DNA from 3 places in the Streptomyces sp. NBC_01571 genome. Region 1 is predicted to be linked to each of the others. Evidence: predicted binding sites of a transcription regulator. Region 1 holds the regulator's gene; each other region holds the start of a gene.

Region 1 (9,827 bases):
GACGGAGGCGGCCGACGCGGCGGCCCGCGCGCTGGTGGCCGCGGGCGGCCCCGGCCTCGGTCCCGACGAGGGCCCGCAGACCCGCTTCCTCTCCATGCTGTACGGCGAACTGGTGCCCTTCGACGGAGGCGTGCGCTGCACCCTCGCGTCGGCCGGACACCCGCTGCCGCTGATCCTGGGCCCCGACGGCGACGTACGGGAGGTGGCCGAGCCGCAGACGCTGCTCGGCGTCTTCGAGGACGCGACCTACGTCTCCGAGACCCTGGACCTGTACCCCGGCGACACCGTGCTGTGCGTGACCGACGGCGTGACGGAGCGCCGCAGCGGGCCGCGTCAGTTCGACGACGACGAGGGGCTCGCCCAGGCCCTCGCGAGTTGTACGGGTCTCGGCGCCGAGCTGGTCGCGGAGCGGATCCGGCGACTGGTGCACGAGTTCGGCAGCAAGCCCCCGGAGGACGACCTGGCCCTGCTGGTGCTGCAGGCGGAGTAGGGCGGGACCGGCATGCGAGCCGGGACCGGCGCGGGAGCGGGGGGTCGGACGGGCGAGAGTGCGTGGAAAGGGGCATGCGGCCGAGTACGGGACAATGGAAGGCATGCCTTCCGCACTCCCCGACGGTGAGCCCGTCCCCGACGACGGGGCGCTGCCCGCGCACGCCCTGGCCGGGGCCGCCGCTCGCCCCCTCGGGTTCTACCTCCACGTGCCGTACTGCGCCACCCGCTGCGGGTACTGCGACTTCAACACCTACACGGCGACCGAGCTGCGGGGCACCGGAGGCGTGCTCGCCTCCCGCGACAACTACGCGGCCACCCTGATCGACGAGGTCCGGCTCGCCCGCAAGGTGCTCGGCGACGACCCGCGCCCCGTCCGCACGGTCTTCGTCGGGGGCGGCACGCCGACCCTGCTGGCCGCCGACGACCTCGTACGGATGCTGGACGCGGTCCGCGAGGAGTTCGGGCTCGCGGACGACGCCGAGGTCACCACGGAGGCGAACCCGGAGTCGGTGGACCCGGCGTACCTCGCGACCCTGCGGGCCGGGGGCTTCAACCGGATCTCCTTCGGCATGCAGAGCGCCCGGCAGCACGTACTCAAGGTGCTCGACCGCACCCACACCCCCGGGCGCCCCGAGGCCTGTGTCGCCGAGGCGCGCGCGGCGGGCTTCGACCATGTGAACCTCGACCTGATCTACGGCACGCCCGGTGAGTCCGACGACGACTGGCGGGCCTCGCTGGACGCCGCGCTCGGCGCCGGGCCCGACCACGTCTCCGCGTACGCCCTGATCGTCGAGGAGGGCACCCAGCTGGCCCGGCGCATCCGCCGCGGCGAGGTCCCGATGACGGACGACGACGTCCACGCGGACCGCTACCTCATCGCGGACGAGGTGATGGCGGCGGCGGGCTTCGACTGGTACGAGGTGTCCAACTGGGCCACCTCCGAGGCCGGCCGGTGCCTGCACAACGAGCTGTACTGGCGCGGCGCGGACTGGTGGGGGGCCGGGCCGGGGGCCCACAGCCACGTCGGCGGCGTGCGCTGGTGGAATGTGAAGCACCCCGGGGCGTACGCGGCGGCGCTGGCGTCCGGGAGGTCCCCCGGGGCGGGGCGCGAGCTGCTCTCCGGCGAGGACCGCCGCGTGGAGCGGATCCTCCTCGAACTGCGGCTCCGCGAGGGCTGCCCGCTCTCCCTGCTGCGGCCGGAGGGGCTCTCGGCCTCCCGCCGCGCGCTCTCCGACGGACTCCTCGAGAACGGCCCCTACGACGAGGGCCGCGCCGTCCTCACACTGCGTGGACGGCTGCTCGCGGACGCGGTGGTCAGGGATCTGGTGGACTGAACACCCGTTCGACTACTGTCCGCGTGCATGATCTCTGGTGAGTGGCCGGCCGAGGACGCGACCGTCCTCCGGTACGGGTTGCGGCGGCTGCTGCTCAGCCTGCCGGTCGTGGTGGTGTTCCTCGCGGCCGGCGGGACGGGTCTCTGGTTCGCCTTCCGGGACGACGGGATCGGTGCCGGCTGGATACCTCTCGCGATCCTCTTGGCGATGGGCCTGGGCGGCCTGATCCAGTTGGTCTCCCGCTGGCGGGCCCGTCATTGGGTCACCGCCTTCGACTCGACCGGCTTCTGGTGGATGCGCGGCAAAGAGACCGCCCTGATCCGCTGGGACTCGCTGGCCGGGGTCGGTATCCACTGGGCACGGACGCGCCACCATGCCGTCTTCACGGTCGAGCTGTGCCCGCGTGACGAGGTGGACCGCGACGATCCGCTGCTGTGGAAGTTCGTCCGCGACACGGAACCGCTCCGGCCGGGCCTGCCCCGGCTCCGCTACCGCATCGACGTCGGCGACTCCCACAAGGCGTACGAGAAGGCGTTCGTGCGGTGGGCGCCCGAGCTGTGGTTCGGGCGCAAGGAGCAGCCGATGTCGTATCCGGGGTGGCCGGACGAGACGGGTCACCGGGAGCGGACGGCCGAGCGGACCGACACGCCGGCGCGCGGGACGCGCGCACCGCTCCTGTTCGACGCCGTCGACATCGGGGACACGGTGGTCGTCCAGAGGGGCGTGATCCTGGTGCGCCGGCGGCTCGGCGTGGCGCTGGCGCTGGTGGCGCTCTGCGGGTGGGCCGTATGGGCACTCGTACCCGAGCACGGGCGCGGTACGGGCGCAGTGGTCCGCGAGGTGATCGCCGCCGTGCTGGTGCTGTCGGCCGGCTGGGCCGTGGTGGCCATCGCCCGGGGAGCCCGGGCGGACTACGGCTGCCGCGTCACCATGGACGCCGACGGGGTCCACTTCGTCCGGAGCGGGTGGTCCGCGACGCTCCCGTGGGACTCGCTCGCCGGCGTCGGCATCTACGAGGCGCCGCTGTTGCGCACGCTAGAACTCTGCCCGAAGGCCGAGATCGACCGCGACGACCCGCTGCTGTGGGCGTGGGTACGCGACAACGAGCCGCTGCGGCCGGGGCTGCCCCGGCTGCGTCACCGTGTTCCCATCCGGCCCGCAGCGGCCCGGCACGCGGTGGCGGCGGGCTGTCGGCAGTGGGCACCGCGGCTCTGGTTCGGCGGTGAGCGGATGCCGCTCGGCTACGAGGGAGAAAGTGACAGGAAGGGTCACCGCAGCCGGGGCGGCGGCGCCGGCGGTCCCGTCGGCTCCCACGACCCCCGCCACCCTCACGGCCTCGACGGCCCCGACGTCACTCCGGCGCCGTGACGAAGTCGATCAGTTCCTCCACCCGGCCCAGGAGTTCCGGCTCCAGGTCCTTGTAGGAGCGCACCCGGGACAGGATGTGCTGCCAGGCGGCACCCGTGTTCTCCGGCCAGCCCAGGGCCCGGCACACGCCCGTCTTCCAGTCCTGCCCGCGCGGGACGCGGGGCCAGGCGGGAATGCCCACGGAGGACGGCTTCACGGCCTCCCAGACGTCGATGTACGGGTGGCCGAGGACGAGGGCGTGCTCACTCGTGACCGCCTCCGCGATGCGCGACTCCTTCGTGCCGGGCACCAGATGGTCGACCAGCACGCCCAGGCGGGCGTCCGGCCCCGGCCCGAACTCGTCGACGACGGCGGGGAGATCGTCGATGCCCTCCAGGTACTCGACCACGACGCCCTCGATGCGGAGGTCGTCGCCCCAGACCCGCTCGACCAGTTCGGCGTCGTGGCGGCCCTCCACGTAGATGCGGCCGGCCCGCGCCACCCGGGCCCGTGCGCCCGGCACGGCGACCGAACCGGATGCCGTACGGCCGGACCGTACCGGCCCCGCGGCCGGACGGACCAGGGTGATCACCCTGCCCTCCAGCAGGAAGCCGCGCGGCTCAAGCGGGAACACGCGGTGCTTGCCGAAGCGGTCCTCCAGCGTCACCGTGCCCGCCTCGCAGCCGATCACCGCCCCGCAGAACCCCGTACCGGGTTCCTCGACCACCAGACCCGGGTCCGCGGGGACCTCGGGTACCGGCTTGGGCTTCTTCCACGGCGGGGTGAGATCCGGAGAGTACTGGCGCATTCGGATGACGATAGGAGAACCGGCGGGGAGGTGACGGTGAGATCCCTACGACACGCCGAAACGTGTCGCCAGCGCGTCCCGCTGAGCCCGGACGAACGCCGCATTCACCGCGGCCCCGTGACCGGGCACGTACACCGCCTCCTCGCCGCCCAGACCGAGCAGCCGGTCCAGCGCCGCCGGCCAGTGGGAGGGGACGGCGTCGGGACCCGCCTGGGGCTCGCCCGACTCCTCCACCAGGTCCCCGCAGAAGACGACCTCCGGTGAGCCGGGCGCCCCGGTCACCAGGACCACCAGATCGTGCGCGGTGTGGCCAGGACCCACGTTCGCCAGCAGGGCCCGCACACCGCCGCCCAGGTCGAGCGTCCGCTCGCCGGACACGGAGTGCCGCGGGGGGACCAGGGCGTCCGCGGCCTCTGCGGCGTCACGCGGGTCCAGGCCGTGGCGTACGGCGTCCACGCGCAGCTCCGCGCCCTCGTGCGCGAACACCGCGCCGAGACCCGCCGCCCCGAACGCCTGCGCGTCCGTGAACGACGCCGCGCCGAAGACATGGTCGAAGTGCGGGTGGGTGAGTGCGAGGTGCGTCACGTCCCGGTCCGGGCCGAGGAGCCGTCGCGCCTCGGCGCGCAACCGTGCGCCCTCCCCGAGGCTCGCCCCCGCGTCGACCATGAGCGCCGCGCTCCCGCCCACCACCAGCCCCGCCGTGCAGTCCCAGCGCGCGAGCCGCCGCCGCCCCACGTGCGGAGCCAGCTCCTCCCACCCCGGCTCTTCCCAAGTCACCTTCATACGGTGACGCTAGTGCCGCGGCGCCGGCCGGAGGGCGGACGCCGGTGAGACATCGCGGGACACGTCGGCATACGTGCGCAAGATCGCGGGCCCGCCCTTGCCGGGGCCGTACCCACCGGCCGTACACTGGGCCGGGGAATGCTGGCACTCGCACGCGCTGAGTGCCAAGCGAGGCGACGAGGGACCGACAGCTGGAGGTGTGCGCGGTGCTGAGTGAACGCAGACTCGAAGTGCTGCGCGCCATCGTCCAGGACTACGTCGGCACCGAGGAGCCGGTCGGTTCCAAGGCACTGACGGAGCGGCACCAGCTGGGGGTCTCCCCGGCCACGGTCCGCAACGACATGGCCGCCCTGGAGGACGAGGGGTACATCGCCCAGCCGCACACCAGTGCCGGGCGCATCCCCACCGACAAGGGCTACCGGCTCTTCGTCGACAAGCTCGCCGGCGTCAAGCCGATGACCGGACCCGAGCGGCGGGCCATCCAGAACTTCCTGGGCGGCGCCGTCGACCTCGACGACGTCGTCGGGCGGACCGTGCGGCTGCTCGCGCAGCTGACGCGGCAGGTCGCCGTCGTGCAGTACCCGTCGCTGACGAGATCGACCGTGCGGCACGTGGAGCTGCTGTCCCTGGCTCCCGCGCGACTGATGCTCGTCCTGATCACGGACACCGGGCGGGTCGAGCAGCGCATGATCGACTGTCCGGCGCCGTTCGGGGAGACGTCCGTGGCGGATCTGCGGGCCCGGCTCAACAGCCGGGTCGCGGGCCGCCGCTTCGCGGACGTCCCGCCGCTGGTCCAGGACCTGCCGGACGCCTTCGAGGCGGACGACCGGGGTACGGTCGCGACAGTGCTCTCCACCCTTCTGGAGACGCTCGTCGAGGAGACCGAGGAGCGCCTGATGATCGGCGGCACCGCGAACCTGACCCGCTTCGGACATGATTTTCCCCTCACGATCAGACCGGTGCTCGAAGCGCTGGAGGAACAGGTCGTGCTCCTCAAGTTGCTTGGGGAGGCAGGGGATTCGGGCATGACCGTACGGATCGGTCACGAGAACGCGTACGAGGGACTCAACTCCACGTCCGTGGTCTCCGTCGGCTACGGTTCGGGCGACGAGGCAGTAGCCAAACTCGGCGTGGTCGGACCGACCCGCATGGATTACCCGGGAACGATGGGAGCGGTACGAGCGGTGGCACGGTACGTCGGACAGATCCTGGCGGAGTCTTAAGTGGCCACGGACTACTACGCCGTGCTCGGCGTGCGCCGCGACGCGTCCCAGGACGAGATCAAGAAGGCTTTCCGGCGGCTCGCGCGCGAGCTGCATCCGGACGTCAATCCCGATCCGAAGACGCAGGAGCGGTTCAAGGAGATCAACGCCGCGTACGAGGTGTTGTCGGACCCGCAGAAGAAGCAGGTCTACGACCTCGGCGGCGATCCGTTGTCCCAGGCGGGCGGCGCGGGCGCGGGCGGCTTCGGCGCCGGTGGCTTCGGCAACTTCTCGGACATCATGGACGCCTTCTTCGGCACGGCGTCGCAGCGGGGCCCCCGGTCGCGCACGCGGCGCGGCCAGGACGCCATGATCCGGCTCGAGATCGAGCTGGACGAGGCCGCCTTCGGCACGACGAAGGACATCCAGGTCGACACGGCCGTCGTGTGCGCCACCTGCAACGGTGAGGGCGCCGCGCCGGGGACCTCCGCCCAGACCTGCGACATGTGTCGCGGACGTGGTGAGGTGTCCCAGGTCACACGGTCGTTCCTGGGCCAGGTCATGACGTCCCGTCCGTGCCCGCAGTGCCAGGGCTTCGGCACCGTCGTGCCGACCCCGTGCCCGGAGTGCGCGGGCGACGGGCGGGTCCGGTCCCGGCGCACGCTCACGGTGAAGATCCCGGCGGGCGTCGACAACGGCACCCGGATCCAGCTCGCGGGCGAGGGCGAGGTCGGGCCCGGTGGCGGCCCCGCCGGTGACCTCTACGTCGAGATCCACGAACTGCCGCACTCGACCTTCCAGCGCCGCGGTGACGACCTGCACTGCACGGTCACCATTCCGATGACCGCGGCGTCGCTCGGGACCAAGGTGCCGCTCGAGACCCTCGACGGTCTGGAGGAGGTCGACATCCGGCCCGGCACGCAGTCCGGGCAGTCGATCCCGCTGCACGGGCGCGGCGTCACGCATCTGCGCGGCGGCGGCCGGGGCGACCTCATCGTGCATGTCGAGGTCACCACGCCCACCAAGCTCGATCCCGAGCAGGAGCGGCTGCTGCGGGAGCTGGCACAGCTGCGCGGCGAGGAGCGTCCGACCGGGCAGTTCCAGCCGGGCCAGCAGGGCCTGTTCTCCCGCCTGAAGGACGCGTTCAACGGCCGCTGACCCCGGGCGTCGGCTCGTTTCGGCCCGTCCGGCGTTCCAGGACGGGGCCGTTCGGGCCGAAGCGGGTCCGGGGGCGGCGGCCTTCGGACCGGGACGAGCAGGGGGCGGCCGCGAGGGCGGAACAGGGCCGTGGACCGTCCGTCCCGGCGGCCCGCGGCGGGGGGAAGGCCGGATTTCGGACTTGTTCGGAGGACGTGACAACATGCCGTCATGTCCTCCGCACTGACCGATCTCTTCCCTCACCCGATCGTGCAGGCCCCCATGGCGGGCGGGGTCTCCGTCCCGCATCTCGCGGCCGCCGTGTCCGAGGCCGGCGGGCTCGGGTTCCTCGCCGCCGGGTACAAGACCGCCGACGGCATGTACCAGGAGATCAAGCAGTTGCGCGGGCTGACGAGCCGGCCCTTCGGGGTCAACCTCTTCATGCCGCAGGCCGAGTACGCGGACCCGGCCACCGTCGAGGTGTACGCCCACCAGCTGGCCGGTGAGGCCACCTGGTACGAGACGGACCTCGGCGATCCGGACAGCGGCCGCGACGACGGCTACGACGCCAAGCTCGCGGTCCTCCTCGACAACCCGGTGCCGGTGGTCTCCTTCCACTTCGGCTGCCCCACCCGTGACGTCCTGGACTCCCTCGCCCGCGTCGGCACGCTCACCATGATCACCGCGACCACCGCCGAGGAGGCGCTCGCGGTGCAGCGGGCGGGGGCCGCCGCGGTCGTCGTGCAGGGCGTGGAGGCCGGCGGTCACCAGGGCACCCACCGCGACAACCCGGAGACGGACGGCACGGGGATCGGACTGCTCTCCCTGATCGCCCAGGTCCGCGAGACCGTGCAGATCCCGGTCGTCGCCGCCGGCGGCATCATGCGCGGCAGCCAGATCGCCGCCGTGCTCGCCGCGGGCGCCGACGCGGCGCAGCTGGGCACCGCGTTCCTCGCCACCCCGGAGTCCGGCGCGCACGCCGTGCACAAGCAGTCCCTGACCAACCCCCTCTTCGTCCGCACGGAGCTGACGCGCGCGTTCTCCGGCCGCCCCGCGCGCGGCCTGGTCAACCGCTTCATGCGGGAGCACGGTCCGTACGCGCCCGCCGCGTACCCCGACGTCCACCACCTCACCTCCCCGCTGCGCAAGGCCGCGGCCAAAGCGGGCGACGCGCAGGGCATGGCCCTGTGGGCGGGACAGGGGCACCGGATGGCCCGTGAACTGTCCGCGGGGCAACTGGTGGAGGTGCTGTGCGCCGAGCTGGACGCGGCGCGGACAGCGTTGTCCGCGGCCGGCGGAGCGGGCGGTACGGACCGATGACGGCACCGGTGTTCGTGGTCGACCACTTCGACGTGGACGGCGAGGGGCACCATGTCCTCGACGGCCCCGAGGGCCGGCACGCCGTCTCCGTGAAGCGGCTGCGGGCCGGTGAGGACGTCGTCCTCACCGACGGTGCCGGACGCTGGGCGGAGTGCGTCGTCGTCGCTGCCGAGGGCAAGGACCGGCTGACCGTCCGCATCGACTCCCTCGCCGAGGAACCTCCCCAGTCCCCTCGTATCACCGTCGTCCAGGCCCTGCCCAAGGGCGACCGGGGCGAGCTGGCCGTGGAGACGATGACCGAGACCGGGGTGGACGCGATCGTCCCCTGGGCCGCCTCGCGCTGCATCACCCAGTGGAAGGGCGACCGGGGTCCGAAGGCGCTCGCCAAGTGGCGGGCGACGGCGCGCGAGGCCGGCAAGCAGTCCCGCCGGGTGCGCTTCCCGGAGGTCGCGGACGCGGCGACGACCAAGCAGGTCGCCGCACTTCTGGCCGAAGCGGACTTCGCGGCGGTGCTGCACGAGGACCGGGAGTACGGCAGCGAGCCGCTCGCCACGGCCGAACTGCCCTCGTCCGGAAGGATCGTTCTGGTCGTGGGACCTGAAGGGGGCGTCTCCCCCGAGGAGTTGGACCTCTTCGCGCAGGCGGGTGCGAAGGCGTACCGGCTGGGGCGTAGCGTGCTGCGTACGTCGACCGCAGGGACCGCGGCGACCGCGCTGCTGCTGGGGCGCACCGGCCGCTGGTCCTGAACGAACACCCACGGGGGATGCGTTGGAACTCGCCCAGGTACGGCTGCTCGTCGCCGACTTCCCGGCCTGTTACCGCTTCTACGCCGAAGTCCTCGGCCTCAAGCCCCAGTCGGGGGCGGCCGAGGGACCGTACGAGAAGTTCAGTGCCGCCACCGGCTCCGCGGGCATCGCGCTCCAGGACCGCGCCATGATGGCCCGGATCCTCGGCGAGCTGGGCGATTCGGCGACGGGCCACCGCTCCCTGGTCGTCCTGCGCGTCGACGACCTCGACGCGTACTGCGCCGGGGTCGTCGCGCGCGGCGGCGTCATCGCCCACGGCCCCGCTCCGATGACCGACCGTATGCGCGTGGCCCACCTCAAGGACCCGGAGGGCAACCTCGTGGAACTCCAGGAGTGGCTGCTCCTGCGCAACTGAGGCACGCCCTCGCGCACGCCGCCCGCCCGCCGGTGGCCCCCGGCCGGGGCAAGTGATCCAAACCCCTTTCCGGGTGAGCTGTCGCTGCATAGGGTGATCGGGTGACACAGTCTGCATCGTCCGTATCATCCGGATACCTCCGCTTCCCGCATCTGCGTGGCGATCTGGTCGCGTTCACCGCCGAGGACGACGTCTGGGCCGCTCCCCTCGACGGCGGCGGCCGGGCCTGGCGGGTCAGCGCCG
Region 2 (9,827 bases), 2.4 Mb from region 1:
CGCTCATGCAGTGCAAGGACATGGCCGAGGCGCTCGAGTGGACCAAGCGGTTCCTGAAGACGCACGAGGAGCACTGGACGGTGACCTGCGAGGTGCGGGAGATCGCCGAGGGCTGAGCGGCGGCTTGGCGCAGCCGGTCCGCTGGTGTCTGATGGTGGGCTGTGGAACAGCAGCCCACCGTCACCCCGTCCGGCGCCGACGAGACCGTGGAGACGATCTTCCGGATCGAGTCGCCCCGGATCATCGCCGGCGTCACCCGAGTCGTCCGGGACGTCGGCATCGCCGAGGAACTGGCCCAGGACGCCCTGGTCGCGGCGCTGGAGCAGTGGCCGCGGGACGGAGTACCGGACAATCCGGGCGCCTGGCTCATGGCCACGGCCAAGCACCGGGCGATCGACCTCGTACGCCGCCGGGAGCGCTACGCGCGCAAGCTGGAGGAGATCGGGCGCGACCTGGAGACGACCGTCCCCTTCGAGGAACCCTCCGACCCGGACGACATCGACGACGACCTGCTCCGGCTCGTGTTCACCGCCTGCCACCCGGTGCTGTCCGCGGAGGCCCGCATCGCCCTCACGCTGCGCCTGCTCGGCGGACTGACCACGGCGGAGATCGCCCGCGCCTTCCTCGCGCCGGAGGCGACGATCGCCCAGCGCATCGTGCGTGCCAAACGGACACTGGCGACGCAGGGGGTCCCCTTCGAGGTCCCCTACGGCCCGGACCGGGAGAGCAGGCTCGGCTCGGTCCTCGAGGTCATCTACCTCGTCTTCAACGAGGGGTACGCGGCCACGGCGGGCGACGACCTGCTGCGTCCCGCGCTGTGCGAGGAGGCCCTCCGGCTGGCCCGCGTCCTGGCCGAGCTGATGCCCAAGGAGCCCGAGGTGCACGGGCTCGTCGCGCTGCTGGAGCTCCAGGAGTCCCGCGCGGCCGCCCGCACGGGACCGTCGGGCGAGCCGGTCCTCCTCAGGGACCAGAACCGCCGCCGCTGGAACCGCCTGCTGATCCGTCGCGGTTTCGCCGCCCTGGCCCGCGCGAACGCCGTCACCACCGGTGCCCCGGGTCCGTACGCCCTCCAGGCCGCCATCGCCGCCAGCCACGCCCAGGCCCTCACGTACGAGGACACGGACTGGCGGCAGATCGCCACCCTGTACGGACTGCTCGCGGCCCGCTCCCCGTCGCCCGTCGTCGAACTCAACCGCGCCGTCGCCGTCTCGATGGCGGACGGACCCGGCCCCGCCCTGGCCCTCGTCGACACCCTCCTGGCCGAACCCGCCCTGCGCGACTACCACCTGCTGCCCAGCGTCCGGGGGGACCTGCTCGCCCGGCTCGGGCGCACGCGGGAGGCGCGGGCGGAGTTCGAGCGGGCCGCGGGCCTGGCGCGCAACGAACGCGAACGGCGACTGCTGGAGGCCCGCGCGCAGGAGTGCCGCTAGGGCGTGCGGCGGTGTCAGCCGGAGTGCGGCCGGGCCGGGTGACCGAGCAGCATCGTCGGTGCCCCCGCGACCCTCGTCAGGAAGACGGTGGCCGCGTGCGGACCCTGCGGCTTGACCTTCCGGCGCAGCTCCTCCGGCTCGACCGCCGAGCCCCGCTTCTTCACCGTGAGCACCCCGACCTCCCGCTCCCTCAGCAGTGCCCTGAGCTTCTTCACGTTGAAGGGAATCCGGTCGGTGATCTCGTACGCGGTGGCGTACGGGGTCGGGAGCAGCGAGTCCGCCGTGATGTACGCGATGGTCTCGTCGAGGAGCCCGCCGTCGAGGTCCTCGGCCACCTCGGCGACCAGATGGGCGCGGATCACGGCGCCGTCGGGCTCGTAGAGATACCGTCCGACCGGCCGCACCGCGGGGTCGGGCAGACCGCGGCCGCGCAGGACGCGCGGGCCCGGCAGCAGGGTGGCCCGCACCAGACCCGGCTCCGTGCGGAACCACAGCACGGCCTCCTTCACGTCCCCGCCGTCCGAGATCCACTCGGCCTCCGCCTCGGCGGGGACGGTCTCGTGCGGGATGCCCGGGGCGATCTTCAGGGCGGCGAGCGGGGCCTTCAGGGCCGTCCCGACCGCCCAGGAGAGCGGCGGTGAGTACGCCTCGGGGTCGAAGATGCGCCCGCCCGCCCTGCCGCCCCGCCGTGCCGGATCCACGAAGACGGCGTCGTACGGGGCCGTGTCCACCTCCGTGACATCCGCCTCGCGCACCTCGATCAGATCCGCGAGTCCGAGCGCCTCGGCGTTGGCGCGGGCGGCGGCGGCCGCGAGGGGGTCCCGGTCGACGGCGAGGACGCGTATCCCTGCGCGGGCCAGCGCGATCGCGTCGCCGCCGATGCCGGAACAGAGGTCGGCGACCGAGCGCACGCCGAGGGCGCGCAGACGTTCCGCGCGGTGCGTGGCGACCGTCGTACGGGTCGACTGCTCGACCCCGTTCGGCGTGAAGAACATCCGCTCCGCGTCCTCGGCGCCGAACTTCGCCGCCGCCCGCTGCCGCAGCCGCGCCTGTCCGAGCGCCGCAGAGACCAGCTCGGCCGGATGGGTGCGGCGCAGCCGGGTGGCGACGGCCAGTTCCCGGGCCGGGTCGGTGCCGCGCACCTCGTCGAGCAGCGCGCGGCCCTCGGGGGTGAGCAGGGAGGCGAAGGAGACGTCGTTCACCGGCCCATTGTCGGTCAGTGTGGGCCAGTCGGTGGACGGTGCGCGTCCGGTCGCGGTGTCGGGGTCCCGTACGGGCCCTGGCCTGGGAAGATCCGACACCATGCGATCAGTGCGACAAGCCGATAAAAATGACGCGAAGCGGACGGTTGTCCGAAGCGGGACCGCCGCCCTCGCCGTCATCGGCCTCGCGTCGGGCTGTGCCGGCGGCGGGGCCGCGGGGGTGAGGCCCGCGCCCGGCCGGCGTCAGGCGCTGCCCGCGCGGGTCGCCGCGGCCTGGAGGGATGCCGGGCCGGACATGATCCGCCGGTTCCGGAAGAAGGTCGCGGGCGGGGGCTGCGCGGTGGCGCGACTGGAGGGCCACCTGTGAGAGGGGGGTGGCCGGCCCCGGGTGCCCGGGTGCGTGCGCGGGTGGCCGCCGCTCTGACCGCGGTGCTGGCCGCCGTCCTGCTGGGCGGCTGCGCCCAGTCGGTCGACCCGATCGAACGCCTGGGCAAGAAGGCCGCACAGGAGGTGGGCAGGGTCCGCCCGCACGGTCCGACCTCGGCGACGTACCGGCGCTGGGGGCTGTCCGCCCCGCTCGCTCCGCCGCCTCGACCGCCCGCGCGTGGCGGCGTGCGCCGCGAGCGGACGGGGCTGGTTCCGGTCGTCGGTCGGGTGCCCACCCGGGACAAGGTGGTCTTCCTGACGTACGACGACGGCGTCGAGCGCGATCCGAGGTTCGTCGACATGGTGCGCGAACTGCGGCTGCCGGTCAGCGTGTTCCTCACGGACAACGTCGTCGGGCCCGGCTACGGGCACTTCGCGCGGCTGCGGGAGGTCGGCGCGAGCGTGCAGAACCACACCCTCGACCACGCCTCGCTGCGCGGACTGCCGTACGCCGGCCAGCGGGCCGAGATCTGCGGCCAGCAGGAGAAGCTCAAGGCCCGCTTCGGCATCCGCCCGCGGCTCTTCCGGCCCCCCTACGGCACCTACGACGCCACGACCCTGCGCGCCGCCGCCGACTGCGGGGTCGCGGCCGTCGTCCTGGGCAGGGCGGCCGACGCCCGCCGGCTGCGCCCGGGTGACATCCTGTCCGGCTTCGAGGAGCCGAACCTCACCGCGGCGACCACCCGACTCCTCCGCCGCATCCAGGCGGAGGGCTTCACCCCGGCCCGCCTGGAGAACTACCTCTGAACTTCCGGCGCGGGCGGCCGTCTTCGGCGGGTCGGACTCACGGCGCGGACCGGGCATCCCCGGCCGGTGCGGCTTTCGGCGCGGGCCGGCACTTCGGCGAGCGGGCCTGCGCCTCCCGGCGAGGGCCGGCATCTTCAGCCCGTCCGGTGTTTGAGGACGAGGCCGTTCAGGCCGGAGCGGGGGCCTGGGGGCGGCAGCCCCAGAGGCGCTCACACCGGCGAACGGTGCCCGAACCCCACGCCACGCCGGAGGCATTTGGCACTCCGCTTGACCGAGTGCTAATCGCGGTCATAGTCTCAGGCCTGGCACTCCCCACTGGAGAGTGCCAATAGCGACGGGCAGGTCCGGCACCCGCGACGACGGATCCACCTGGTCGCCACCTCAGACAGTTAACCCCGTGAGATCTCCGAAGGGGGAGGTCGGATCGTGACGACCACCAGCTCCAAGGTTGCCATCAAGCCGCTCGAGGACCGTGTCGTGGTCCAGCCGCTGGACGCCGAGCAGACCACGGCCTCTGGCCTGGTCATCCCGGACACCGCGAAGGAGAAGCCCCAGGAGGGCGTCGTCCTCGCCGTGGGCCCGGGCCGCTTCGAGAACGGCGAGCGCCTGCCGCTCGACGTCAGCACCGGCGACATCGTGCTGTACAGCAAGTACGGCGGCACCGAGGTGAAGTACAACGGCGAGGAGTACCTCGTCCTCTCGGCCCGCGACGTGCTCGCGATCATCGAGAAGTAATTCACCACAGTTCTGCAGTGAACTGCGCCCCTGGCCCCCGCGACCTTATGAAGCCGGGCGCTGGGGGCGCGGTTCGTTTTCACCCACGTTTTCCGAGAGGGCTGAACCGCTCCCATGGCGAAGATCCTGAAGTTCGACGAGGACGCCCGTCGCGCCCTTGAGCGCGGCGTCAACAAGCTTGCCGACACCGTCAAGGTGACGATCGGCCCCAAGGGCCGCAACGTCGTCATCGACAAGAAGTTCGGCGCCCCCACCATCACCAACGACGGCGTCACCATCGCCCGCGAGGTCGAGCTCGACGACCCGTACGAGAACCTCGGCGCCCAGCTGGTGAAGGAGGTGGCGACCAAGACCAACGACATCGCGGGTGACGGTACGACCACCGCCACCGTGCTGGCCCAGGCGCTCGTCCGCGAGGGTCTGAAGAACGTCGCCGCGGGTGCCTCCCCGGCGCTGCTCAAGAAGGGCATCGACGCCGCGGTCAAGGCCGTGTCCGAGGAGCTCCTCGCGACCGCCCGCCCGATCGACGAGAAGTCCGACATCGCCGCCGTCGCCGCCCTGTCCGCCCAGGACAGCCAGGTCGGCGAGCTCATCGCCGAGGCGATGGACAAGGTCGGCAAGGACGGTGTCATCACCGTCGAGGAGTCCAACACCTTCGGTCTGGAGCTGGACTTCACCGAGGGCATGGCCTTCGACAAGGGCTACCTGTCGCCGTACTTCGTGACGGACCAGGAGCGCATGGAGGCCGTCCTCGAGGACCCGTACATCCTCATCCACCAGGGCAAGATCTCCTCCATCCAGGACCTGCTGCCGCTGCTGGAGAAGGTCATCCAGGCCAACGCCTCCAAGCCGCTGCTGATCATCGCCGAGGACGTCGACGGCGAGGCGCTGTCGACCCTGGTCGTGAACAAGATCCGCGGCACGTTCAACGCCGTCGCCGTGAAGGCCCCCGGCTTCGGCGACCGCCGCAAGGCCATGCTGGGCGACCTCGCCACCCTCACCGGCGGTCAGGTCATCGCCGAGGAGGTCGGCCTCAAGCTCGACCAGGTCGGTCTGGACGTGCTGGGCACCGCCCGCCGCGTGACGGTCACCAAGGACGACACCACCGTCGTCGACGGCGGCGGCGAGCACGACGCCGTCGTGGGCCGTGTCAACCAGATCAAGGCCGAGATCGAGAACACGGACTCCGACTGGGACCGCGAGAAGCTCCAGGAGCGCCTCGCGAAGCTGGCCGGCGGCGTGTGCGTGATCAAGGTCGGCGCCGCCACCGAGGTGGAGCTCAAGGAGAAGAAGCACCGTCTGGAGGACGCCATCTCCGCGACCCGCGCCGCGGTCGAGGAGGGCATCGTCTCCGGTGGTGGCTCCGCGCTCGTCCACGCCGTCAAGGTCCTCGAGGGCAACCTCGGCAAGACCGGCGACGAGGCCACGGGTGTCGCGGTCGTCCGCCGCGCCGCCGTCGAGCCGCTGCGCTGGATCGCCGAGAACGCCGGCCTGGAGGGCTACGTCATCACCTCCAAGGTCGCCGAGCTCGACAAGGGCCAGGGCTTCAACGCCGCCACCGGCGAGTACGGCGACCTGGTCAAGTCCGGTGTCATCGACCCGGTCAAGGTCACCCGCTCCGCTCTGGAGAACGCCGCCTCCATCGCCTCCCTGCTCCTCACGACCGAGACCCTGGTCGTCGAGAAGCCGGCCGAGGAAGAGGCCGACGCGGGCCACGGCCACGGCCACGGGCACTCCCACTAGGCACACGGCCGGACGTCCGCGACGGCGGACGTCCACACCGGGTGACAGCACTGAGGCCCAGCACCCTCCGGGGGTGCTGGGCCTCAGTGCTGCGGCAAGCCCGAACTCGCCTTACCTGCCGTACCGTCCTGCTGCTCTACCGCCTTGCTGCCCTACGGCCCGGCTGCCATGCGGCGCCGCTGCTCTACTGCGGCCCGTACTTGCGGCCCGTCTTCGAGGTGATCCCGCCCAGCAGCCCGCGCGGCGCCACCTTCACCACACCCATCAGCGCCTTGTAACGCGGGTCGGGGATCGACAGCGACTTCCCGCGGGCCAGGTCCGCGAGCGCCGCCGCGACCAGCTTGTCCGCGTCGAGCCACATCCAGTTCGGGATGTTGTCCGTGCCCATCCCGGCGCGCTGGTGGAACTCGGTGCGCACGAAGCCCGGAGCCAGCGCCATCAGCCGTACGCCGCTGCCCGCCAGATCCCTCGCCGCGCCCTGCGTGAACTGCACGACCCACGCCTTGGACGCCCCGTACGTACCCCGCGGTACGAACGCGGCCACCGACGCCACATTGACGACCCCGCCCCGGCCGCGCTCCCGCATGGCCGCGGTCGCCGCCGACGTCAGCCGCAGTACCGCCTCGCAGTGCACCTTGAGCATCGTCAGCTCGTCGGCCATCGACACCTCGAGGTAGCGGCCCTTGTTGCCGAAGCCGGCGTTGTTGATCAGCAGGTCGACCGGGTTCCTGCGGTCGCTCAGCCGCCGGGCCACCGTCTCGATGCCGTCGTCCGTCGCCAGGTCCGCCGTCAGCACCTCCGCCTCGATGCCGTGCCGGTCGTGCAGTTCCGTCGCCTGCTCGGCCAGGCGCTCGGTGTCGCGCGCCACCAGTACGAGGTTGTGGCCGTCAGCCGCGAGGCGGCGCGCGAAGGCGGCGCCGATGCCCGCGGTCGATCCCGTAATCAGAGCCGTTGTCATGGCCCAAGGCTAGTGACCTGACCAGGCCCACCGCGCCCCGCCTCCCGGTGCCCGGCCCCGCTCCGCACGCACCGCGCGGCCGGCACCGCGGCCGTCGCGGGGCGTGTCCCGCGCGTGCGGTCCCGGCCGCTACCCGCCCTGCTGCGCCACGTACTTCTCCGCCGCCGCCAACGCCTCCGGATGCAGTGCCCGGCCCGCGGCCAACAGCCCTGGCAGCAGGTCGCGTTCGGTCGTCATGGCGCGGAACTCGACCTCGACCGTCACCTCGTGCTCCGGCCGGTGCACGACCTCGATCGGGTCGCCCGCGCGGATCTCGCCGGGCTCGATCACCCGCAGGTACGCGCCGGGCGCGGCCTTCCGGGTGAACCGCTTCACCCAGCCCCGCTCCCCGAGATGTTCCTGGAACGTACGGCAGGGGATGCGTCCGGAGGTCACCTCCAGGACCAGCACGGAGCCGACGCGCCAGCGCTCACCGATCCGCGCGCCGGACACGTCCAGCCCCCGCGTGGTGAGGTTCTCGCCGAAGGCGCCGTTCACCAGCTTCCGACCGAGCTCGCGCTCCCAGTCGTCGAGGTCCTCGCGCGCGACCGCGTAGACGGCCTGGTCGTCCCCGCCGTGATGGCGCAGGTCGCACACCGTGTCCCCGGCCAGACCGCTCGTGCCGACCCCCTTGGGCCCAGGGGCGGTCACCCGCACCGGCCCGGCCACCGGCCGCTTGTCGATGGCGGTCACACCCGCGGGCTGGTCCGTGTACGGGACGGCGCGCGGGCGGCCCAGGTTCAGCGACAGAAGCTGCATGGCAGAACGCTAGGCGATGCAGGCCAAAGCGTCGACGCGATATTCGCCACCATGTCCAAGCCTCGCTTATGCTCTAGGGGTGATCGAGGCCCGTCATCTCCGTGTTCTGCGCGCCGTCGCCGCCACCGGTTCCTTCTCGGCGGCGGGACGCGAACTGGGCTGCACCCAGCCGGCCGTCAGTCAGCAGATGAAGGCGCTCGAATCGTCCGTCGGCACACCGCTGCTGATCCGCACGGGCCGTGAGATGCGCCTGACGCAGGCGGGCGAGGCGCTGGTCCGGCACGCGGCCGGCATCATCGCGGGGCTGACCGCCGCCGAGGAGGAGGTCGCCGCGATCGCGGGTCTGCGCGCGGGCCGGGTCCGGCTCGTCTCCTTCCCCAGCGGGAGTTCGACGCTCGTCCCCACGGCCCTGGCCGCCCTGCGCGCCGCGCATCCCGGCACCCGGGTCTCCCTGGAGGAGGCCGAGCCGCCCGAGTCCGTCGACAAGCTCCGCGACGGCGACTGCGACATCGCGCTCGCGTTCCGCTACGAGGGAGCGGCGGGCGTCGAGGAGTGGGACGACCTGGTCGTACGGCCGCTGCTGCGCGACCGGCTCGTCGGTCTGGTCCCCGAGGGGCACCGGCTCGCCCGCGCGGGGTCGGTCGCGATCGGCGAACTCGCCGGGGAACCGTGGATCGCGGGCTGCCCGCGGTGCCGGGGGCAACTGGTCGAGGTCTGCCGCCGCGAGGGTTTCGTGCCCCGCATCGACTTCGCCACCGACGACTATCCGGCGGTGGTCGGCCTGGTCGGCGCGGGTCTCGGGGTCGCGGTGCTGCCGGAGCTCGCGATCGAGTCCGTGCGCCCCAAGGGCGCCCGCGCGGTGTCCGTGGAGCCGCCGGTGCGGCGGGAGATCGTCGCGCTGACGCTGCCGGATCTCTCCCAGGTGCCGGCGGTGGCGGCGACGCTGGACCAACTGGCCCGGGCCGCGGCCCGCTGACGGCGGCGGACAGCCGGCGCCGCACACAGATCAGGGACGCGCGTGCGCGCGCCCGTACGAGGGCATGCCAACGCGCGCCCGTTCAGGGACACACCTGTGCGCCCTGCTCCGGACTCATCAACGCAGAAACGTTCCTTCAAGTGTTCGAAGCGGAACCGCTCCCGGTGGCCGACGCCGTCACCAGCCGGTTGCGTGCCCGTCCCATGAGTTCTTCGCGCTCGTCCTCGGTCAGGCCGCCCCACACCCCGTACGGCTCGCGCACCGCCAGCGCGTGAGCGGCGCACTGGGCGCGTACCGGGCATCGCATACAGACCTCTTTGGCCGAGTTCTCGCGAGCGCTCCGTGCCGCACCGCGCTCGCCCTCCGGATGGAAGAAGAGCGAGCTGTCGACTCCACGGCATGCCGCGAGGAGCTGCCAGTCCCAGAGATCCGCGTTCGGACCGGGAAGGCGGGAGAAATCTGCCATTGCGTGTCCCCTTGTTGCCGTTCTGGGATGCTCTGTGCCCACCGACCGTACATCTACGATCTAAGGAGATGAAAATATGACTCATTGCGAATCTAGCCGCAGACACCAGTAAATGGGAAGAAAACAGGCTGAATGGGGCATAGGTTGTGTTGAAAGATTGAGGGTCCGTTGCGCATGTCTGCACCGTGTCCGTGCCCTCACGTAGAGTGCCGAAGATGACCGGCTGCCCCGTAACTCTTTCGAGTGACCATCGTTGAGAGTGCGGAGGCGGTTGAAGGAACAAGCGCTCGGGCAGACGGCAGTTTCCGTCGGCGAGTGTCGACCGCACAGGTGACGATTCGTACCA
Region 3 (9,827 bases), 1.1 Mb from region 1:
GATCAGGTGGGACCACAGGCGGCCGTGCCCCGGCCAGGTGGGCGGGTCGATGTAGACGGTCACGAGGACGGGGTGTCGCCGGTGGCGGATCCCAGGGTGCCCACCGACGCGACCTTCACACCGGCCTTGTGGCACACCCAGTGCGGGTCGGGCCCCAACTCGGGCTCCACGTCGAGCGCGTGCGGGTCCCCGGAGCCGCAGACCGGGCACAGCGGCCACCGCCCGTACCGCTCCAGGAGCGCGTCCTGGACGTCCTGGGCGACCAGCCCGGCGACATAGCCGACACCCTCCGGCCACTGCTCGACCCACCAGCGGCGCTGCACCACCGAGTCCTCGACGAGCGAGACGACGTCCGCCTCGGCCACCTCCCCGGCGACCAGGTCGGCCAGGACGAGGGCACGAGCCGCGTGCAACGCCTGCTCCAAGGGGCTGATGGGATCACTGTGGGGGGGCATGCACCCATTGTGCGCACTCTTGACCGGATACCCCAGCAGAAAATATCTTTCAGAGGTGACCCAAGAAGTGAAGGAAATTTTCGCCGGTGAGGCCCCGCCCGCCCCGGCCGCCCTCGCGGCCAAGGTGCGGACGCTGGCCCCGTCGATGACCCGCTCCATGCAGCGGGTGGCCGAGGCCGTCGCCGCGGACCCGGCCGGCTGCGCGTCCCTCACGGTCACCGGCCTCGCCGAGCTCACCGGCACCAGCGAGGCGACGGTCGTGCGCACCGCACGCCTCCTGGGCTACCCCGGCTACCGCGACCTGCGCCTGGCGCTCGCGGGCCTCGCCGCCCAGCAGCAGTCGGGCCGCGCCCCGGCGGTCACCGCCGACATAGCGGTCGACGACCCGATCGCCGACGTCGTCGCCAAGCTCGCCTACGACGAGCAGCAGACCCTCGCCGACACCGCGGCCGGGCTCGACACGGTCCAGCTCGGCGCGGCCGTCACCGCGCTCGCCGCCGCCCGCCGCGTCGACATCTACGGGGTCGGCGCGTCCGGCCTCGTCGCCCAGGACCTCGCCCAGAAGCTCCTGCGCATCGGGCTGATAGCCCACCCGCACAGCGACCCCCACCTCGCCGTCACCAACGCGGTGCAACTTCGCGCCAAGGACGTGGCCATCGCGATCACCCACTCCGGCTCCACCGGCGACATCATCGAGCCGCTCCGGGTCGCCTTCGAGCGCGGGGCGACCACGATCGCGATCACCGGCCGCCCGGACGGGCCCGTGACGCAGTACGCGGACCACATCCTCACCACCTCCACGGCCCGCGAGAGCGAGCTGCGCCCGGCGGCGATGTCCTCGCGCACCAGCCAGCTGCTGGTGGTCGACTGCCTGTTCGTGGGGGTCGCACAGCGGACGTACGAGACGGCGGCACCCGCGCTGGCCGCGTCGTACGAGGCCTTGGCGCACCGGCACACCCCCAGGGGGCGTACGCGGTAGCGCGCCGCCGCGGGCCGGAAGAGACCGGAAGGCCGTACGAGAACCCCGGACCGTTCCCGCCCGGCCCGCCCACGCGACCGAGCCGCACGCGTCACAGCCCAGCGCCCCAGAAGGGCACCCCCTTGTCACCCCGCACCGGAAAGAGCCGCTCCACATGACCTCCACCGCCGACGCCTCCTCCAACTACCGCGATCTGCGCGCCGAGCTGGAGACGCTGACCACCGAGGCGTTCCGCCCCGAACTCTCCGAGATCGACCGGCTGCCCACGCTGGAGATCGCGCGGCTCATGAACGCCGAGGACGCGACCGTGCCGGCGGCGGTCGCGGACCGGCTCCCCCTCATCGCCGCCGCGATCGACGACATCGCGGAGCGGATGTCCCGCGGCGGCCGGCTGATCTACGCGGGCGCGGGCACCGCGGGCCGCCTCGGAATCCTGGACGCCTCCGAGTGCCCGCCCACCTTCAACACCGACCCGTCCGAGGTCGTCGGGCTGATCGCGGGCGGCCCCGGCGCCATGGTCACCTCGGTCGAGGGCGCCGAGGACTCCAGGGAACTGGCGGCGGCCGACCTGGAGGCGCTCGCCCTCACCCCCGACGACACGGTGGTCGGCATCTCCGCCTCCGGCCGCACCCCGTACGCCGTCGGCGCCGTCGAACACGCCCGCGCACGCGGCGCGTTGACCATCGGCCTGTCCTGCAACGCGCACAGCGCCCTCGCGGCCGCCGCCGAGCACGGCATCGAGATCGTCGTCGGCCCGGAGCTGCTGACGGGCTCCACCCGTCTGAAGGCGGGCACGGCCCAGAAACTCGTCCTCAACATGTTCTCGACGATCACGATGATCCGGCTCGGCAAGACGTACGGGAACCTGATGGTCGACGTCCGCGCCTCGAACGAGAAGCTCCGCGCCCGCTCCCGGCGCATCGTCGCGCTGGCGACCGGCGCCTCGGACGAGGAGATCGAGCAGGCCCTCGCGGCCACCGACGGGGAGGTGAAGAACGCCATCCTCGCCCTCCTGGGCGGGGTGGACGGGCCCACGGCGGCCCGCCTCCTGGAGGAGAGCGACGGCCACCTGCGCGCGGCGCTCGCGGCGGCACCCCGCTGAGCGGCACCTGTCGCACCGGCCTCACCGGCCGCACCGGGCTGTCGGTGCGGCGTGGCAGGGTGGACGCATGAACCACGCACAGCTGACCGCCCTCGGCCGGGCCCTGCGCGTCCTCGGCGAGCACGGCGACGCGCTGAACGCCGACACCCCCGACGCGAAGCTGCACGAGGTCAAGGCCGATCTCAAGCGGGCCCTGGACCTGCTGGAGGAGACGGTCACCACGGCGGTGCCCACGACCCGCTGCGCCGAGCACCCGAACGGCCCGGTGGACGAGGGCGCCGCCGACCTCTGTCTGCTCTGTGAGACGCGCCGTCGCGCCGCCCGCCGCACCGAGGTCAACGACGCCTACGGGCACGCCCGCACCCCCGGCCCCGACGAGTCCCCCGAGCGCACGATGTCCCGGTACGGCGTACGCGCCGATCGCCCCCAGCCCCAGCAGCGCTGGCTCCCGGAGGTGTGGACGGGGCAGGCCTGGGCGCTGTGCGGCACCCCGCGCCGCGACCGCCAGGAGGCCGAGCGCTATCTCGCCGCGGAGCGCCGCACCCCCCGGCCGGGGATGGCCTACCGCCTGGTCCACGAGTTCACGGACTACGAGGTGCTGCGCATCTGGGGCACCCCGGTCAAGGTCGACATCGAACCCATGGGGAACCTGTAGCGGCCCGTCGACCACCTGTCGCCGCCCCCCTTCGCGACGTAGTGCGCGGCCCGCGGCGGCCTGAAGCCGGCTGGTCAGCGGGGTCCGCGCCCGGCCAGGGGAATGGGGTCAGCTGAGCGTCCGCAGCGCCGCCGGGTCGTACGCCTTCAGCTCGTCGAAGCGGCCGGCAAGCACCTTCTCCGCCCACTCGGGGTCCTGGAGCAGCGCGCGGCCGACGGCGACGAGATCGAACTCGTCGCGCTCCAGACGGTCGAGGAGGTCGTCGATGCCCCGCACGGAGGAGCCCTCGCCCTGGAAGGCCTTCAGGAACTCGCCGTCCAGGCCGACCGAGCCGACGCTGATGACCGGCTTGCCCGTCAGCTTCTTCGACCAGCCCGCCAGGTTGAGGTCGGAGCCGTCGAACTCGGGCAGCCAGTAGCGGCGGGTGGAGGCGTGGAAGACGTCCACGCCGGCCTCGGCCAACGGGGTCAGGATCGCCTCCAGCTCCTCCGGGGTCTCGGCGAGCCGGGCGTCGTACGCCTGCTGCTTCCACTGCGAGTAGCGGAAGATGACCGGGAACTCCGGCGAGACCGCGGCGCGGACCGCGGCCGCGATCTCCGCCGAGAACCGGGCCCGGGCCACGGGGTCGCCGCCGTACGCGTCGGTGCGGCGGTTGGTGCCCGACCACAGGAACTGGTCGAGCAGGTAGCCGTGGGCACCGTGCAGCTCGACGCCGTCGAAGCCGATGCGCTCGGCGTCGGCGGCCGCCTTCGCGAACGCCTCGATGACGTCGTCCAGGTCCTGCTGGGTCATGGCCTTGCCGGTGACCTCGGCGCCCTCGTTGGTCAGACCGGACGGGCCGACCGGCGGGGCGTCGGCGAACGGCGGCTGGCCCGCCTCACGCACCATGCCGATGTGCCACAGCTGGGGCACGATCGTGCCGCCCGCCGCGTGCACCGCGTCCGCGACCTTCGTCCAGCCCGCGAGCTGCTCCTCGCCGTGGAAGCGCGGGACGCGGTCGCTCTGCCCGGCCGACTCGTGGCCGACGTAGGTGCCCTCGGTGACGATGAGGCCGACCCCCGCGGCGGCACGGCGCGCGTAGTACCCGACGACGTCCTCGCCCGGAACACCGCCCGGCGAGAACTGCCGGGTCATCGGCGCCATCACGATCCGGTTCGGGACGGTCAGGCCGTTCAGGGCGACGGGGCGGGACAGGATCTCGGCGGCACGGGAGGCGGCGTTGGCAGTCACGTACGGGACTCCTCGGAGAGGTCGGTCGGTCATCGGGCGGACGACTGACGGGCATTCCACTCGGTATGTGCATGCGCATCAACCGCCCGTCCCCTCAACCGCCGGGTCCGGCGCGGAATTCCGGCGCTCTCCGACTCCTCGTGTGACCCCGGACACGCCCGAGGGCGGCACCCCCTGGGAGAAGGGGTACCGCCCTCGGAACGTCAGGACAGTGATCAGCCGGAGGCGGATCAGAAGTCCATGTCACCGCCCGGCATGCCGCCCGGAGCGGCCGCGGCGGCCTTCTCCGGCTTGTCGGCGATGACGGCCTCGGTGGTGAGGAACAGCGCGGCGATGGAGGCGGCGTTCTGCAGCGCGGAACGGGTCACCTTCGCCGGGTCGATGATGCCTTCGGCGATCATGTCGACGTACTCGCCGGTCGCGGCGTTGAGGCCGTGGCCGACGGGCAGGTTGCGCACCTTCTCGACGATGACGCCACCCTCGAGACCACCGTTGACGGCGATCTGCTTGAGCGGGGCCTCCAGGGCGAGCTTCACGGCGTTGGCGCCGGTCGCCTCGTCACCCGTCAGCTCGAGCTTCTCGAAGACCGAGGAAGCCTGGAGCAGGGCCACGCCACCACCGGCGACGATGCCCTCCTCGACGGCCGCCTTCGCGTTGCGAACGGCGTCCTCGATACGGTGCTTGCGCTCCTTGAGCTCGACCTCGGTGGCGGCACCGGCCTTGATGACGGCCACGCCGCCGGCCAGCTTCGCCAGGCGCTCCTGGAGCTTCTCGCGGTCGTAGTCCGAGTCCGAGTTCTCGATCTCGGCACGGATCTGGTTCACGCGACCGGCGACCTGGTCGGCCGAGCCGGCGCCGTCGACGATCGTGGTCTCGTCCTTGGTGATGACGACCTTGCGGGCACGGCCCAGCAGGTCCAGACCCGCGTTCTCCAGCTTGAGGCCGACCTCCTCGGAGATGACCTCGCCGCCCGTGAGGATGGCGATGTCGCCGAGCATGGCCTTGCGGCGGTCACCGAAGCCCGGAGCCTTGACGGCGACGGACTTGAAGGTGCCACGGATCTTGTTGACGACCAGGGTCGACAGGGCCTCGCCCTCGACGTCCTCGGCGATGATCAGCAGCGGCTTGCCGGACTGCATGACCTTCTCGAGGAGCGGCAGCAGGTCCTTGACGTTGCTGATCTTCGAGTTGGCGATCAGGATGTACGGGTCGTCGAGGACGGCCTCCATACGCTCCATGTCGGTGGCGAAGTACGCCGAGATGTAGCCCTTGTCGAAGCGCATACCCTCGGTGAGCTCAAGCTCCAGACCGAAGGTCTGGGACTCCTCGACGGTGATGACGCCTTCCTTGCCGACCTTGTCCATCGCCTCGGCGATGAGCTCGCCGATCTGGGTGTCGGCGGCGGAGATGGAGGCCGTGGAAGCGATCTGCTCCTTGGTCTCGACATCCTTGGCCTGCTCAAGGAGGGCACCGGAGACGGCCTCGACGGCCTTCTCGATACCACGCTTGAGAGCCATCGGGTTGGCGCCGGCGGCTACGTTGCGCAGGCCCTCGCGGACGAGCGCCTGGGCGAGCACGGTCGCCGTGGTCGTACCGTCACCGGCGACGTCGTCCGTCTTCTTGGCGACTTCCTTGACCAGCTCGGCGCCGATCTTCTCGTACGGGTCCTCGAGCTCGATCTCCTTGGCGATGGAAACACCATCGTTGGTGATCGTGGGGGCGCCCCACTTCTTCTCGAGGACGACGTTGCGGCCCTTGGGGCCAAGGGTGACCTTGACGGCGTCGGCGAGCTGGTTCATCCCGCGCTCGAGACCGCGCCGTGCCTCCTCGTCGAACGCGATGATCTTGGCCATGTGAAGTGGTCCTCCCGGACTGGGGTGGATTGCTCCGGACCGCGCTGGCGCCCGCGACGGACGGCCTGCCTGCCCCGTGGTTCCTTGCACCACCTGGCCTGCGGGCCTCACCGACCCGGTCCTTCGTTATCACTCTCACCTTCAGAGTGCTAACGCAATGATTAGCACTCGCCCCTGCCGAGTGCAAGCGACTCCGGAGGATCCCCAGGTGGACAGGGGCGGCGCGACCGCCCCTCGGAGGGGTCGCTCGGACGCCCCGGAGGGGTCGCGCGGACGCCCCGGACAGACCGAAGGGCTCGCACCCCAGAGGGATACGAGCCCTTCGTCACGTCGAACAGTCAGTCGGCGCGTGCTTCAGCCGGTCGCGAGCCGGACCATGTCCGCCTGCGGCCCCTTCTGGCCCTGCGAGATCTCGAAATCGACCCGCTGACCCTCTTCCAGGGTGCGGTAGCCGTCCATCTGAATCGCGCTGTAGTGGACGAAAACATCCGCACCACCGTCGACCGCGATGAAGCCGTACCCCTTCTCCGCGTTGAACCACTTGACGGTGCCCTGAGCCATGCCTAACTCCCCTATTACTGGCCCTTGCACAGGACCGCACTTCGCGGACCCGGGTCAGACCTCCACCCCCCAACGGATTGGGGGTGTGCGCCGGAACGCGTCGACCGCGGCTGAATGTATCTGCCCAACTGCCGTCTGCAACAGGTCAATCGGACGAGAATTCTGGGCACGCCCGATCGGGAATATAGGGAGAATTCGCGAAGATTTAGGGCAACTCGGGCCCCATAAAGGCCACATAAGGCTCAAAAACGCCGGGCACTTTGGCCACTTCTTATCGCAGGCCGCACCTGCACTCATATGCACCCGGCATGGATAAGGCGGCGGGTTCCCCAACTGTACCCCGCTCAACCATGCAGAATTGCCCCCTCCGCTTCTCTCACGGAGGGGGCAATTCGATGAACTCTCGGTGATTGGCATTACCCACGGTAATGATTTCACCGTGGGTAACCGCCCGTCAGCCTCCGGCGACGGCGGGGATGATCGAGACGCCCGCGCCGTCCGGCGTCGCCGTCTCCAGGCCCTGCTCGAAGCGGACGTCGTCGTCGTTGACGTACACGTTGACGAACCGGCGCAGCTTGCCCTCGTCGTCGAGCACGCGCGCGGCGATGCCCGTGTGGTTCTTCTCCAGGTCGGAGATCACCTCGCCGAGGGTCCCTCCCTCGGCGGTCACCTCGGACCGGCCACCGGTGTAGGTGCGCAGGATGGTGGGGATGCGGACGTTGACGCTCATGCGGTGACCTCCCGGTCGGATGGTGGCGTACGGCGGAGAGCGCCCCGGCAGGGGCGCGTGGAACTGCGCGTCCGGCCCCCGCGGGCCCGTGGCCGGGGAAGGACCTCCCCGGCCGGGCGGCTACGCGAGGCCGGCCTCGCGGAAGGAGTCCAGGCTGGGGCGGATGGTCGCGGTCAGTCCCGTGCCGGCCACCGCGTCCAGCGTCTTGAGGCCGTCACCGGTGTTCAGCACGACCGTGGTGAGCGTCGGGTCGAGCAGCCCGTTCTCGATCAGCTTCTTGGCCACCCCCACCGTCACACCGCCGGCGGTCTCCGCGAAGATCCCCTCGGTGCGCGCCAGCAGCTTGATCGCGTCGACCACCTGCTCGTCGTTCACGTCCTCCACGGCCCCGCCCGTCCGCCGCGCGATGTCCAGCACGTACGGGCCGTCGGCGGGGTTGCCGATGGCCAGCGACTTGGCGATGGTGTCCGGCTTCTGCGGCCGGACGACGTCGTGGCCGGCCTTGTAGGCGACCGACACCGGCGAACAGCCCTCGGCCTGCGCGCCGAAGATCTTGTAGGGCTTGTCCTCGACGAGGCCGAGCTTGATCAGCTCCTGCAGCCCCTTGTCGACCTTCGTCAGCTGGGAGCCGGAGGCGATCGGCACGACGAGCTGGTCGGGCAGCTGCCAGCCGAGCTGCTCGCAGATCTCGTACGCGAGGGTCTTGGACCCCTCCGCGTAGTACGGCCGCAGGTTGACGTTGACGAAGCCCCAGCCCTCACCGGCCGGGTCGCCGATCAGCTCGGAGCAGAAGCGGTTCACGTCGTCGTAGTTGCCCTCGATGCCGACGAGCTCGCCGCCGTAGACCGCGGCCATGACGACCTTGCCCTGCTCCAGGTCGTGCGGGATGAACACGCAGGAGCGGAAGCCGGCACGCGCGGCGGCGGCGCCCACCGCGCCGGCGAGGTTGCCGGTCGAGGAGCAGGAGAGGGTGGTGAAGCCGAAGGCGCGGGCGGCCTCGATGGCCTGGGCGACGACGCGGTCCTTGAAGGAGTGCGTCGGGTTGCCGGAATCGTCCTTGACGAAGAGCCGGCCGGGTTCGACGCCCAGCTCGCGGGCGAGGTTGTCGGCCTTGACGAGCCTGGTCCAGCCCGGGTTGATGTTCGGCTTGTCGGCGACGTCGGCCGGGACGGGCAGCAGTGGCGCGTAACGCCAGATGTTCGCGGGGCCCGCCTCGATGCGCGCCCGGAGTTCTTCGGTGTCGTAGGCCGAGAAGTCGTAGGCGATCTCGAGCGGTCCGAAACACTCCTCGCAGGCGAAGACCGGGCCGAGCGGCACCCGGTGGCCGCATTCGCGGCAGGAGAGCGCCGCGGCGGGGCCCAGATCGACGGTGCCGGTGGAAGCGGTGGAAGCCGACGGGTCCGCGGAGGTCGCGGTGTCCGGAGTGCTTGCAACAGTCTGCGCAGCCATGGAGGCGAGGCCCTTTCTCCTCATCTTCCTCACGACGCACTTCGCCGTGAGACGGATTTGGCACCTTCCCGAGCCGGGAGCCCCGCGACGCGATCGGCAATGATCGGTACAGGACCGGCTGGAGGGTTGCCGGGGCTTCATCGGGCCGTATCCCTCTGCCCCTCTGGATGAGCGGTATTCGGTTGTTGGTCTTCAGTCCGGGATGATCTACGACATGCGATGGTCATCCGCGTTGTTCAAGACTGTAACCGAAGGCCAGGACAGTTGAGATAGTCGTCCGAACCGCGAGATGGATCACACCGTGCGACACCGGGTGATCAGACAGTGAGGAGCCGCAGACTGTGCTGAAGGAAGTCGAGCGCTGGCTGAACACACGCTCCTGGTCCGTGGCCGATCGCCCGCTCCACAGAATCATGTCCGCCAAGCGCGCCTCGGGCTCCACGGTGAGCGTCGTGCTGCCCGCGCTGAACGAGGAGGAGACGGTCGGCGAGATCGTCACCGTCATCCGCCACGACCTGATGCGGCAGGTGCCCCTCGTCGACGAGATCGTCGTCGTCGACTCGGGTTCGACCGACCGCACCTCGGAGGTGGCCGCCGCGGCGGGCGCGCGTGTCGTGCACCGGGACGAGATCCTGCCCCGCATCCCGGCTGTGCCCGGCAAGGGCGAGGTGCTGTGGCGGTCGCTCCTCGTGACGAGCGGGGACATCGTCTGTTTCATCGACGCGGACCTGAGGGAGTTCTCGTCGGACTTCGTCTCAGGGATCGTGGGCCCGCTGCTCACCGAGCCGGGCGTGGACCTCGTCAAGGGGATGT

What was found. Region 1 encodes HrcA, which represses chaperone genes, less so after heat shock. Its sites were predicted from a motif close to TTNGCACTCNGNNNNNCNGAGTGCNAA; they were not measured.
Region 2: groES (co-chaperone GroES) is a predicted target of HrcA. The motif match lies at 4,061-4,087, and genes of this name have one in related genera.
Region 3: groL (chaperonin GroEL) is a predicted target of HrcA. The motif match lies at 6,401-6,427, and genes of this name have one in related genera.

The regions. Positions count from the first base shown of each region.
Region 1 covers NZ_JAPEPZ010000001.1:3,810,774-3,820,600, reverse strand. The annotation lists gene OHB41_RS17225 (ATP-binding SpoIIE family protein phosphatase) at 1-490, shown strand, start outside; gene hemW (radical SAM family heme chaperone HemW) at 585-1,826, shown strand; gene OHB41_RS17215 (hypothetical protein) at 1,854-3,194, shown strand; gene OHB41_RS17210 (DUF3097 domain-containing protein) at 3,178-3,981, opposite strand; gene OHB41_RS17205 (MBL fold metallo-hydrolase) at 4,027-4,764, opposite strand; gene hrcA (heat-inducible transcriptional repressor HrcA) at 4,971-5,987, shown strand; gene dnaJ (molecular chaperone DnaJ) at 5,988-7,124, shown strand; gene OHB41_RS17190 (nitronate monooxygenase) at 7,335-8,423, shown strand; gene OHB41_RS17185 (16S rRNA (uracil(1498)-N(3))-methyltransferase) at 8,420-9,169, shown strand; gene OHB41_RS17180 (VOC family protein) at 9,192-9,584, shown strand; gene OHB41_RS17175 (S41 family peptidase) at 9,686-9,827, shown strand, end outside.
Region 2 covers NZ_JAPEPZ010000001.1:6,164,375-6,174,201, forward strand. The annotation lists gene OHB41_RS27965 (YciI family protein) at 1-116, shown strand, start outside; gene OHB41_RS27970 (RNA polymerase sigma factor) at 162-1,430, shown strand; gene OHB41_RS27975 (class I SAM-dependent methyltransferase) at 1,445-2,632, opposite strand; gene OHB41_RS27980 (hypothetical protein) at 2,742-2,999, shown strand; gene OHB41_RS27985 (polysaccharide deacetylase family protein) at 3,029-3,805, shown strand; gene groES (co-chaperone GroES) at 4,232-4,540, shown strand; gene groL (chaperonin GroEL) at 4,655-6,283, shown strand; gene OHB41_RS28000 (SDR family NAD(P)-dependent oxidoreductase) at 6,468-7,241, opposite strand; gene OHB41_RS28005 (MOSC domain-containing protein) at 7,371-8,039, opposite strand; gene OHB41_RS28010 (LysR family transcriptional regulator) at 8,119-9,015, shown strand; gene OHB41_RS28015 (WhiB family transcriptional regulator) at 9,152-9,481, opposite strand.
Region 3 covers NZ_JAPEPZ010000001.1:4,903,876-4,913,702, forward strand. The annotation lists gene OHB41_RS22015 (DUF4031 domain-containing protein) at 1-63, opposite strand, end outside; gene OHB41_RS22020 (DUF8819 family protein) at 60-455, opposite strand; gene OHB41_RS22025 (MurR/RpiR family transcriptional regulator) at 511-1,434, shown strand; gene murQ (N-acetylmuramic acid 6-phosphate etherase) at 1,589-2,536, shown strand; gene OHB41_RS22035 (hypothetical protein) at 2,604-3,191, shown strand; gene OHB41_RS22040 (NADH:flavin oxidoreductase) at 3,300-4,454, opposite strand; gene groL (chaperonin GroEL) at 4,652-6,274, opposite strand; gene OHB41_RS22050 (cold-shock protein) at 6,629-6,835, opposite strand; gene OHB41_RS22055 (MoaD/ThiS family protein) at 7,290-7,565, opposite strand; gene thrC (threonine synthase) at 7,686-9,014, opposite strand; SAM riboswitch class I at 9,032-9,188, opposite strand; gene OHB41_RS22065 (glucosyl-3-phosphoglycerate synthase) at 9,356-9,827, shown strand, end outside.